DNA from 3 places in the Brevibacillus sp. NSP2.1 genome. Region 3 is predicted to be linked to each of the others. Evidence: riboswitches for the same ligand, from Rfam matches in the RefSeq annotation. Region 3 holds a riboswitch; each other region holds the start of a gene.
What was found. A riboswitch is a leader RNA that binds a small molecule or an ion and turns the genes downstream of it on or off. The one in region 3 is predicted to bind cobalamin.
Positions count from the first base shown of each region.

Region 1: it holds a riboswitch for cobalamin, as region 3 does, so the genes downstream of both, cobO (cob(I)yrinic acid a,c-diamide adenosyltransferase) here and metE (5-methyltetrahydropteroyltriglutamate--homocysteine S-methyltransferase) in region 3, are expected to answer to the same signal.
Region 2: it holds a riboswitch for cobalamin, as region 3 does, so the genes downstream of both, M655_RS17795 (ABC transporter substrate-binding protein) here and metE (5-methyltetrahydropteroyltriglutamate--homocysteine S-methyltransferase) in region 3, are expected to answer to the same signal.

Region 1 covers NZ_CP048274.1:4,464,215-4,467,490, reverse strand. Annotated here, with positions in the region: partial or broken gene M655_RS28375 (MFS transporter) at 1-192, opposite strand, end outside; gene M655_RS28370 (MFS transporter) at 207-491, opposite strand; gene M655_RS21620 (MarR family winged helix-turn-helix transcriptional regulator) at 508-927, opposite strand; cobalamin riboswitch at 1,123-1,342, shown strand; gene cobO (cob(I)yrinic acid a,c-diamide adenosyltransferase) at 1,626-2,165, shown strand; gene cobD (threonine-phosphate decarboxylase CobD) at 2,165-3,271, shown strand; gene cobU (bifunctional adenosylcobinamide kinase/adenosylcobinamide-phosphate guanylyltransferase) at 3,268-3,276, shown strand, end outside.
Region 2 covers NZ_CP048274.1:3,660,423-3,663,698, reverse strand. Annotated here, with positions in the region: gene M655_RS17800 (M24 family metallopeptidase) at 1-741, shown strand, start outside; cobalamin riboswitch at 757-963, shown strand; gene M655_RS17795 (ABC transporter substrate-binding protein) at 1,254-2,288, shown strand; gene M655_RS17790 (FecCD family ABC transporter permease) at 2,336-3,276, shown strand, end outside.
Region 3 covers NZ_CP048274.1:2,605,164-2,608,439, forward strand. Annotated here, with positions in the region: gene brnQ (branched-chain amino acid transport system II carrier protein) at 104-1,456, shown strand; cobalamin riboswitch at 1,605-1,804, shown strand; gene metE (5-methyltetrahydropteroyltriglutamate--homocysteine S-methyltransferase) at 1,949-3,276, shown strand, end outside.

The sequences.
Region 1 (3,276 bases), 1.9 Mb from region 3:
CCAGTCAAACCACTGTATGAAAAACAGTGAGGCTGGCACAACTACCATTTGGCCTACGCTAAAGCCAGCCTCTATTACTCCGAATGCGAGTCCACGCCTTTTATTGAACCAATTTGTGACCATAATGGTTGCGGCTACATTGGAGGCACCTCCAACACCAATGGAAGCGAAGACACCATAGAGAATAAACAATTGCCAGAGGGAAGTTACCCATTGCGTGAAAAAATGCTCAGACCAACCAGAAGTGTGCTGCCTAAGAGAATGGACCTGGCACCAAAGCGGTCAATCAACCTGCCTGCTATTGGTTGGGATATGCCATAAATGACAAAACTCAATGTGGAGATGAGAGAAATGGTACCTCGATCCGCGGCAAAGCCATTCTCCCAAGGTTCAATAAATGCTCCGAAAGAAAGTCTTGCTCCTTGCACAGCCAACAATGCGAAAAAGGTGACAAATAAAATGATCCACGCGTAATGCACTTTGCTCTTCACAGTCTCAACGCACTCCTTATGAGTTTAATCCCAATCTGGTCAGCATGTTTTTGAATAATTTCGCTTCTTCTTCACTGAATATGGACATCGCTTCTTGATTCACTTCGTCACTGATCTGATTCAGAGGTTGTTCCAATTCCTTGCCTCGCGGAGTCAGAAAAATCAAGTTCGTCCGGCGATCATTGGGATCGGAACGACGCTCGATGAGCCCCATATTTTGCAGTCGATCGAGCACCCCCGTGATGGTTGCTCCATCCAAGCGAAGCCGACTACCCAATTCCACACCTTTTTGGCCATCTTTTTCCCATAGCGCATGTAATAGAACAAACTGCACGGGAGTAATCCCGTACGGCGATAATTTGGCCTTTTCCATTTGCCAGATTTTTTGATACGCCTTCCCGAGAAGAAACCCATAGCAATCCTCAATCCGATCCATATGTACCTCCAAATATTTTATTGGAAATCGATGTAAGAATAAGATAACACGCACACAAAAGATTTGTGTACAAATAATTAGTTCACAAAACAAAGATCAATGCCCAGTATGTTCCTATCCGCAGCTTTTGCTTGAATCCCCGGTAGCATTTGCTATTATTAAAGCAAGTGCTTGTCATAGAAAAGAACGACATTTGAATATGGTAGAAAAACAGGTCCTTGTTTTTCGCAAGCGATAGTTTGCGAATGCGAGGTTAAAAGGGAAGTTTGGTGAAAAGCCAACGCGGTCCCGCCACTGTAAAAGAGGAGCTCTTCTTCTTGGCAACGGCGCCATCCACTGCACGCCAGCGTGCGGGAAGGAGGAAGAAGAGCGAAGATCCTTGAGCCAGGAGACCTGCCTGTTTTGATGTCCACTGATTTCCTTCGGGTCAAAGGATGAGGTGAGGATTGTTGCAGTCGGCTATCCGCGCTTTGTTTTCCTTGGAGGTTTGGGGAAACAAGGCGTTTTTTTGTACGCGGAAAGCGAAACAGGAAGCAAATCGGCAAACTCTTCACTTTTTCAGTCAGGTAAATAACGAGGCTATGGAAAACATTTGAAATAGGCAACGGAGCCTAAACTGCATTTTTGGAGCGCTGTGCCTCCGAAAATTATTAGGGATGGGCAACGGGGCCTACAGTTTATTTTGGGGGTGAGCGTACTTGAGCAACAAGCGGGGCCTGTTTTTGGTCTACACCGGAGACGGCAAAGGAAAGACAACAGCCGCGGTGGGGCTGGCTGTGCGCGCGACTGGACGAGGCAAAAAGGTCATCATGATCCAGTTCATCAAGTCGCCGGAGCGCACGTACGGAGAGAAAATCATCTTCGACAAGCTGGGCATCGAAATCGTGCAAAAAGGCGTAGGCTTCACCTGGACGAAGACGCCGGAGGAGCATCGCGCGGCGCTGCAGGAAGCGTGGGCGTTCGCCCGGGAAAAGCTCGCTTCGGGCGAGTACGACGTCGTCATTCTCGACGAGCTGAACAATGCGCTGGCGATCGACCGTTTTCCGATTGTGGACGTGCTGCCGCTCGCGGACGTTTTGGAAGCGATTCAAAACAGGCCGAGCCATGTGCATCTGGTCGTGACGGGGCGGAGCGCCAAGCAGGAAATCATCGACATGGCCGATCTCGTGACAGAGATGAAGCCGATCAAGCATTACTACGATGAAGGAATACCAGCGGTGCTGGGGGTAGAGTTTTGATGAACGTATTGGAAGCGTACGGCCACGGCGGAGATTTGCTGACGGCAGCGGACCGCTTTGGGATGGAGCCGGGCCAATTCCTTGATTTCAGTGCCAATATTAACCCGCTGGGCATGCCGGACAGCGTGCGCGAGATGCTTTTGGCCTCGCTGTCTGCCGTGCTGCGTTACCCGGACCCTGGGCATCGCCAGTTTCGCCGGGCGTTGGCGCAGCGGTTGCAGTTGCCAAAGGAATGGCTTTTGCCTGCGAACGGAGCGGCAGAAGCGATGGCGCTCGCGATTCTCGGGCTGCAGCCGCAAACAGTCGGCGTGATTTATCCTTGCTTTTCGGAATATGCAGAGCTTTCCGAGCAGTTTGGCGCAACCGTCATCGGCTGCTACGGAAAAGAAGAGAACGGCTACAAGGCCGACAGCGCCGAGCTGTACCGTCTGTTCGAACAGGCTGATCTGGTGTTTGTCGGCTCGCCGAACAATCCGACTGGCATCTTGTATGAGCCACAGGAGCTGTTGCAGATGGCGGACTGGACGGCCCAGACCGATACGTGGCTGGTCGTGGACGAGGCGTTTCTCGATTTTGTGGAAGAAAGCCGCCAGTTTACGCTGGCAAGTCGGCTGGAGCGCTTTCCCCGCGTCATTTTGCTGCGGTCGATGACGAAAATGTACGCGATCCCCGGCTTGCGTCTCGGATACGCGATCGCCCAGCCTGACGCGATTGCGAAAATGCGCGCGAAGCAGGTGAGCTGGAGCGTGAATGCGCTTGCGCTTTTGGCGGGGGAGCTGTGCTTGCAAGAGCATGAGTACGAGCGGCGGACACGCAGCCTGGTCGCCAGGGAGCGCGCTGGCCTGGTCGCGTTTATTCGCGGGGAGCTGGGCTGGAAGGTCTGGCCGGGGGAGGCGAACTTTTTGCTGCTTCGCTCGCCGGAGGGCTTGCCAGCCGCACAACTGCAAGAGCGGCTCGGCAAAAAAGGCGTGCTGATTCGCAGTTGCGCCATGTATCCCGGATTGACGGCGCATGACGTGCGCATCGCCGTTCGCGGGCCAGAAGACAATGCGCGCTTGATCGCGGCCTTGCGCGAGGTACACAGCGAAGGGAGCGGGGAGCGATGAGTCTT
Region 2 (3,276 bases), 1.1 Mb from region 3:
ATCTGTGCAGAGAGCTACGCGGATGTGGAAGAGCCGCTGCGCGAAATGCGCCTGATTAAATCGGCAGACGAAGTGGCTCGTTTGCAAAAGGCTGTCCAACTGATTGAAGATACACTCGGCGAGACGTTGAAAACATTCAAAATCGGCCAGACCGAAATGGAAATCGTCGCGGAGCTGGAATACCAGATGAAGCGTCTGGGAGCGGACGGCCCGTCTTTTTCCACGATGGTTTTGGCGGGGGAAAAATCGGCATTGCCGCACGGAACGCCTGGTTCGCGCAAAGTGCAGGAAGGCGATTTGCTCCTGTTTGACATCGGGGTAGCAGCGGACGGCTACGTTTCCGATATTACCCGTACGTTTGCTGTCGGCCAGATCAGCGAGCAACTGCGCGATATTTACGAAACGGTGCTGGCAGCGAACGAGGCGGCGATTGCCGAAGTTCGTCCAGGGGTGACGTTTGCCCATCTCGACCAGACCGCTCGCGACGTCATTGCCGCAAAAGGCTACGGCGATTACTTCATTCACCGTCTGGGGCACGGCCTCGGCATGGATGTGCACGAATATCCGTCCGTGCATGGGCAAAATCAGGAAACGCTGCGCCCAGGCATGGTGTTCACCATTGAACCAGGGGTGTACTTGCCGGGAGCAGGCGGCGTGCGCATCGAGGACGATGTGCTCGTAACCGAAACAGGCGTAGAAGTGTTGAGCAAGTTCCCGAAAAAACTGACGGTGATCGGATAAGGCTTCAAACTCACAATTTTATATGAATCTGATGGTGCTGCCCGGAATCGTTTGGTTCCGCCAGCTTAATAGGGAAGTCCGGTGAAAATCCGGCGCGGTCCCGCCACTGTAACGAGGAGTGTCCAGCAAAAAAGCCACTGTTTTTCGCGCGACGAAAAATGGGAAGGGCGCTGGGGATGATGATTCGTAAGCCAGGAGACCTGCCATGAGATGATTTACAATCGACCCACGAGGATGGGACAGATGTGGAAGCAGACTAGGAACAGGCGTCATTGGCAACGCCGAATCTATAGGCATGTCTACGTATGTCAAGCACCTCCCGATTGGAAACTGGGGGGTGCTTTTTTCTATGAACATCGCCGTGGCGGTCGAGGCTGTGAAAGGGGTGATGCATTTCCTGTGTTGCCAAACAAGCAGGCTCTCTGTATAGTAAAGGTGTAATTCGTAATCATTACGATTTACATAACGTTTCATTTTCATCATGCCAACAACAAAAGAAGAGGGGTTACCAGATGAGTACAATCCGTATGAGAAAAAAAGCCTTCCACGGTTTCTGGATGGCAGCGCTGGCAGCGATTATGCTGCTTTTGTCCGCATGCAGCTCGGCAGCACCTGCTACGACCGAATCCACGGTGGCGAATGCTGGCTCGGAGCAAACGGCCCAGCCTGCTGCTGACAACAAGCCCGTCACGATTGTGACCAACGGGATCGAGATGACGTACCCGGAAGCGCCAAAACGCGCTGTGACAATGAACCAGCACGTAACCGAAGTCATGCTCGCGCTGGGGTTGGCTGACAAAATGGTCGGAACCGCGTACCTGGACGATCACATTTTGCCTGAGCTAAAAGCCGACTACGACAAGGTACCAGTCCTGTCTGACAAGTATCCGACCAAAGAAGTGCTTTTGGCCGCAAACCCTGACTTCGTCTACGCAGGCTGGAAAAGCGCATTTGGCGACAAAGGCGTAGGCTCGATGGAGGACTTGGAAAAGGCGGGAATCAAATCGTACCTGCAAGAGTCTTCGAACAAGCCAGGCCCGACCATTGACGACGTGTTCGCGGATATCCAAAACATCGGCCGCATTTTCCGCGTAGAAGATAAGGCGAACGAACTGATTGGCAAAATGAAAGCGGAAATCGAGCAAACCGTGAGCAAAATCGGCACGGTGGACAAGCCGCTGAACGTGTTCGTGTACGACAGCGGAGAAGACCAGCCGCTGACCGCTGCCAACAACTACATGACTTCTCTGATTAAAGCGGCAGGCGGCAAAAACGTGTTCGACGACATTCAAAAAGGCTGGGCGACCGTAAGCTGGGAAGAAGTCGTGAACCGCAAGCCAGACGTCATCGTCGTGGTCGACTACGGCGACAAGACGATCGAGCAAAAACAAAACTTCCTGTTGTCCAAAAAGGAACTGGCTGACGTGCCAGCGATCCAGAACAAACGTCTGATCGTGCTGCCATTGTCCGCAGCGTCCGAAGGGGTACGCGCACCGATCGCGCTGAAAATTCTCGCGGAAGGTCTGCACCCGGATACATTCAAATAAGAAACGGCTGCTTAGACAAGGAGGGAACGGCCCTGCACAAGATCAAGATGCCCTTCATCATCGTTGCCCTGCTGATCGGGCTTGTCGTCTCGATTACGTTTGCGGTGACACTCGGCTCGGTGGAAATCAAACCAGCGACGGTATGGAAAATTGCCTTGGCGAATCTCCCGCTGGTCAATCAATGGGTGGAAGTGGATTGGTCAAAAGGAGAACAGACCATTATCTGGGACATTCGGTTTCCCCGCGTCCTGCTGGGAGCTGTCGTCGGGGCCGGCCTGTCTGTTGTGGGGGTGGCGATCCAGTCTCTGGTTCGCAACTCCCTCGCAGATCCGTACATATTGGGAGTCTCCTCGGGCGCATCGGCCGGAGCGACGCTGGTCATTTTGTTCGGAGCATTCAGCATGTACGGACAATTCGCGCTTTCTTTCGGTGCTTTCACCGGATCGCTCGTCTCGATCCTGCTTATTTTTACCTTGTCCCGCATCGGCGGGCAAAACTCGACGGTGCGTCTGCTCATGGCCGGCATCGCGATTTCCGCCATCCTGTCTGCGATCACCAGCCTGATTATTTTTTCCGCGCCCAACGAGCACGGCATCCGCTCTGTCCTGTTCTGGATGAGCGGCAGTCTGGCCGGAGGGAAGTGGGAGTATTTGACCATACCGACGCTGATCGTCGTCATCTGTCTGATTGTCCTGTTGACACAATACCGTTCGCTCAATGCGATGCTGATGGGCGAAGAAGCGGCGGGGACGCTGGGCGTCAATACGGTGCAATTTCGCAAGCTGCTGCTGGTCATTACCGCGCTTTTGACGGGCGTCATCGTCTCGATCAGCGGGTCTATCGGCTTTGTCGGCTTGATGATGCCGCATATCGTTCGCGTCATCGTCGGCTCGGACCATCGTCGCGTCCTGCCTGTCAGCGCCTTGTTCGGGGCCATTTTCCTGATCTGGGCGGACGTGATCGCCCGGCTTGCGTTTGCGCCGGAAGA
Region 3 (3,276 bases):
GTTTGGCTGGAGGCTGGACGAGCCGCTAGACTTCGTGAATTTTTTCACTAATCTGAGGGTTCCTTACAAGGCCCTTCGTTCTTACTCACAGGAGGTTTTTGTCATGCTTCAAAAAGTTTCATATTCGTTTATCGTCATCATCGGATTTATGCTGTTTGCGCTGTTTTTCGGAGCAGGCAACCTGATTTTTCCACCGATGCTGGGACAGATGGCGGGAACGAACGTCTGGGAAGCCAACGCCGGTTTTCTCGTGACAGGGGTTGGCTTGCCACTTTTGGCAATTACAGCGTTGGTGTATTCAGGTAAAGACGATTTGCGTTCGCTCGCAAGCCGTGTGCACCCGCTGTTCGGTCTTGTTTTCACGATTTTGCTCTATTTGGCGATCGGGCCGTTTTTTGCGATTCCGCGCTCCGGGAATGTTTCGTTTGAGATCGGGATCAAGCCGTTCTTGTCCGAGCAGGCCGGGCCTTTTCCGTTGATTGTGTTTACCGTCTTGTTCTTCACGCTCGCTTGCCTGTTGTCGCTCAATCCTGGAAAAATTATCAATGTAGTCGGAAAAGTCTTGACACCGATGAAGCTGACGTTTATCGGCATCATCGTCCTGACGGCGATTGTGTATCCGATCGGCGAGCTGCAAGCGCCAGTGGGCGATTACCAGTCCAAGGCGTTTTTCAAAGGATTCCAGGACGGCTATTTGACGCTGGACGCGCTCGGGGCGTTTGTATTCGGCATCATCATCGTCAATGCGATCAAGGAAAAAGGGGTTACGTCGAAAAAGCAAATTTTGCTGACGTGCGCCAAAGCAACGCTGATTGCGGGTGCGCTCCTGGCGTTTTTCTACTCGGTGCTTGCCTACATGGGCGCTTCCAGCGTGGAAAAGCTCGGCCATTTGGAAAACGGGGCGCAAATTTTGGCCAAAGTGTCGAATTATTACTTCGGTTCTTACGGCGGCCTGCTGCTCGGCCTGATGATTACTGCGGCGTGCCTGACGACCAGCGTCGGATTGATTACGGCGTGCTCGTCGTATTTCCACGCGATGTTTCCGCGCATTTCATATAAAAAGTTTGCCGTCATTTTGGCTGTGTTCAGCACGCTCGTCGCCAATATCGGGTTGACTGCGCTCATCAAGGTGTCTGTTCCGATTTTGACGACGATGTACCCAATCGCCATCTCGCTGATCTTTTTGACGTTTTTGCATCAAGGGTTTGGCGGTCGGCCAGAGGTGTATCAAGGCAGCTTGTTCGGTACGTTTCTCGTCAGCCTGTTTGACGGGCTGAATGCTGCCGGGGTCGAGCTTGCGGCGATCAACGACGTCTTTTCCCGCTACTTGCCGATGTACACGATCGGCCTGGGCTGGCTGCTGCCTGCATTGATCGGGGGCGTTGGCGGCTACCTCGTTTATTTGATGCGCAAACCATCGCTGCGCGCGCGTGAGCTTCGCCTGACCAAGCAATAGGACAGGCATTATGAGGAAGCAGCCTGAACGTTGACATCAGTTTGCAAAGTGGAAATAGTTTAGCATGACAAAAACTGGTTTACGTGTTACTGTATGAAGAAAGGTGTGTCCCGCCCATTTTTGGGGCACATGCACTCATACCGACAATTTCATATGAGTGGAAACAGGTTCCTTGGCGATGAATATCGGCGCAAGGATGAAAAGGGAAGTCGGTGAGAATCCGACACGGTCCCGCCACTGTATGAGGGGAGTTTGCACAACTTTTGGCCACTGGTCGAGCTGACTGGGAAGGCGTTGTGCAGATCATGATCCTCAAGTCAGGAGACCTGCCTGTTTCGACAACACTGCTTAACCTACGGGAGATAGGGAGGTGTTAGGATGCTGTGATCTCAGTGTTTATTTGGCATTTCTAACGTTCTTTCTGATCGTTGGAGATGCCTTTTTTATTGGGCGAAATCGAAAAAATGATCGCAAAGGATGGAGAGGAAGCAAATGAAAAGCAGCAACTTGGGATATCCGCGGATCGGCAAAGATCGCGAGTGGAAAAAGGCACTGGAAGCTTTTTGGGCGGGGAAACTCGACGAGACGACATTCCTTGCGCAAATGGAGCAAATTCGCAAGCAGCACCTGGTCAAACAACAAAAAAAGGGGATCGACTGGATTCCGGTCAACGACTTTACGTTCTACGACCACATGCTCGACATGGCGGTTATGTTCGGCCTGATTCCGAAGCGGTTCGCGTATGCGGGCGGTCCGGTGCCGCTGGCTACGTATTTTGCGATGGCGCGCGGCAGCAAAGACGCGGTCGCCAGCGAAATGACCAAGTGGTTCAACACGAACTACCACTATATCGTCCCCGAGTTCGGCGAGCGCGCGCCTGTCTTGACGGAAAACAGGCCGCTGCAAGCGTACCTGGAGGCGAGAGATCAGCTAGGGATCGCCGGCAAGCCTGTCATCGTCGGGCCGTACACGTTTGTCAAGCTGTCCAAAGGGTATGCCAAAGACGAATTTGAACGCGTCGTCGATCAGATCGTGCCGCTGTACGTGGACGTCCTTCGCGAGCTGGAACTGCACGGCGTCGAGTGGGTGCAGATCGACGAGCCTGCGTTTGTCCTCGATCTTACCGGGCAAGACAAAGCGCTCATTCGTCGCGTGTACGAGCAGTTCAGCCAGGCGCTGCCGCACCTGAAGCTGATGGTGCAGACGTACTTTGAAGCGGTGCACTGGTACGAGGAGCTGATTGAACTGCCTGTCCACGGCTTGGGTCTTGATTTTGTTCACGGGAAAACAGCGAACCTGGCGAACCTGACGACGCACGGTTTCCCGCAAGACAAAGTGCTCGGCGCCGGGGTCATCGACGGACGCAACATTTGGCGCTCGGCCCTGGAGGAAAAGTGGGAGTTGGTCAAAACGTTGTGCACCGTAGTAGCCCCAGAGCGGGTATGGGTTCAGCCGTCGAGCAGCCTGCTGCACGTTCCGGTTACCGTCGAAGACGAAACCGATTTGCCGGAAGAAGTGCGCGTCGCATTGGCGTTTGCCGATGAGAAATTGGCTGAAGTGCGCTTATTAGTCCAAGGTTTCCAATATGGAAAGTATGTTATCTCGAAGGAAATCGCCCAGAACGAGAAAGACTTGCAGCGCTTGGCCCAATCTCCGGCACGGAACCGCCAGGAAGTGCAGGAGGCGAGAAAAGCGCTGGCGTCGACAGCGGCGAAGCGGGCAGTGCCGTTCCACGAGCGTCGCGAGATTCAGCAGGCGACGTGGAAGCTTCCGCTGCTGCCAACGACGACGATCGGCAGCTTCCCGCAGACGACAGAAGT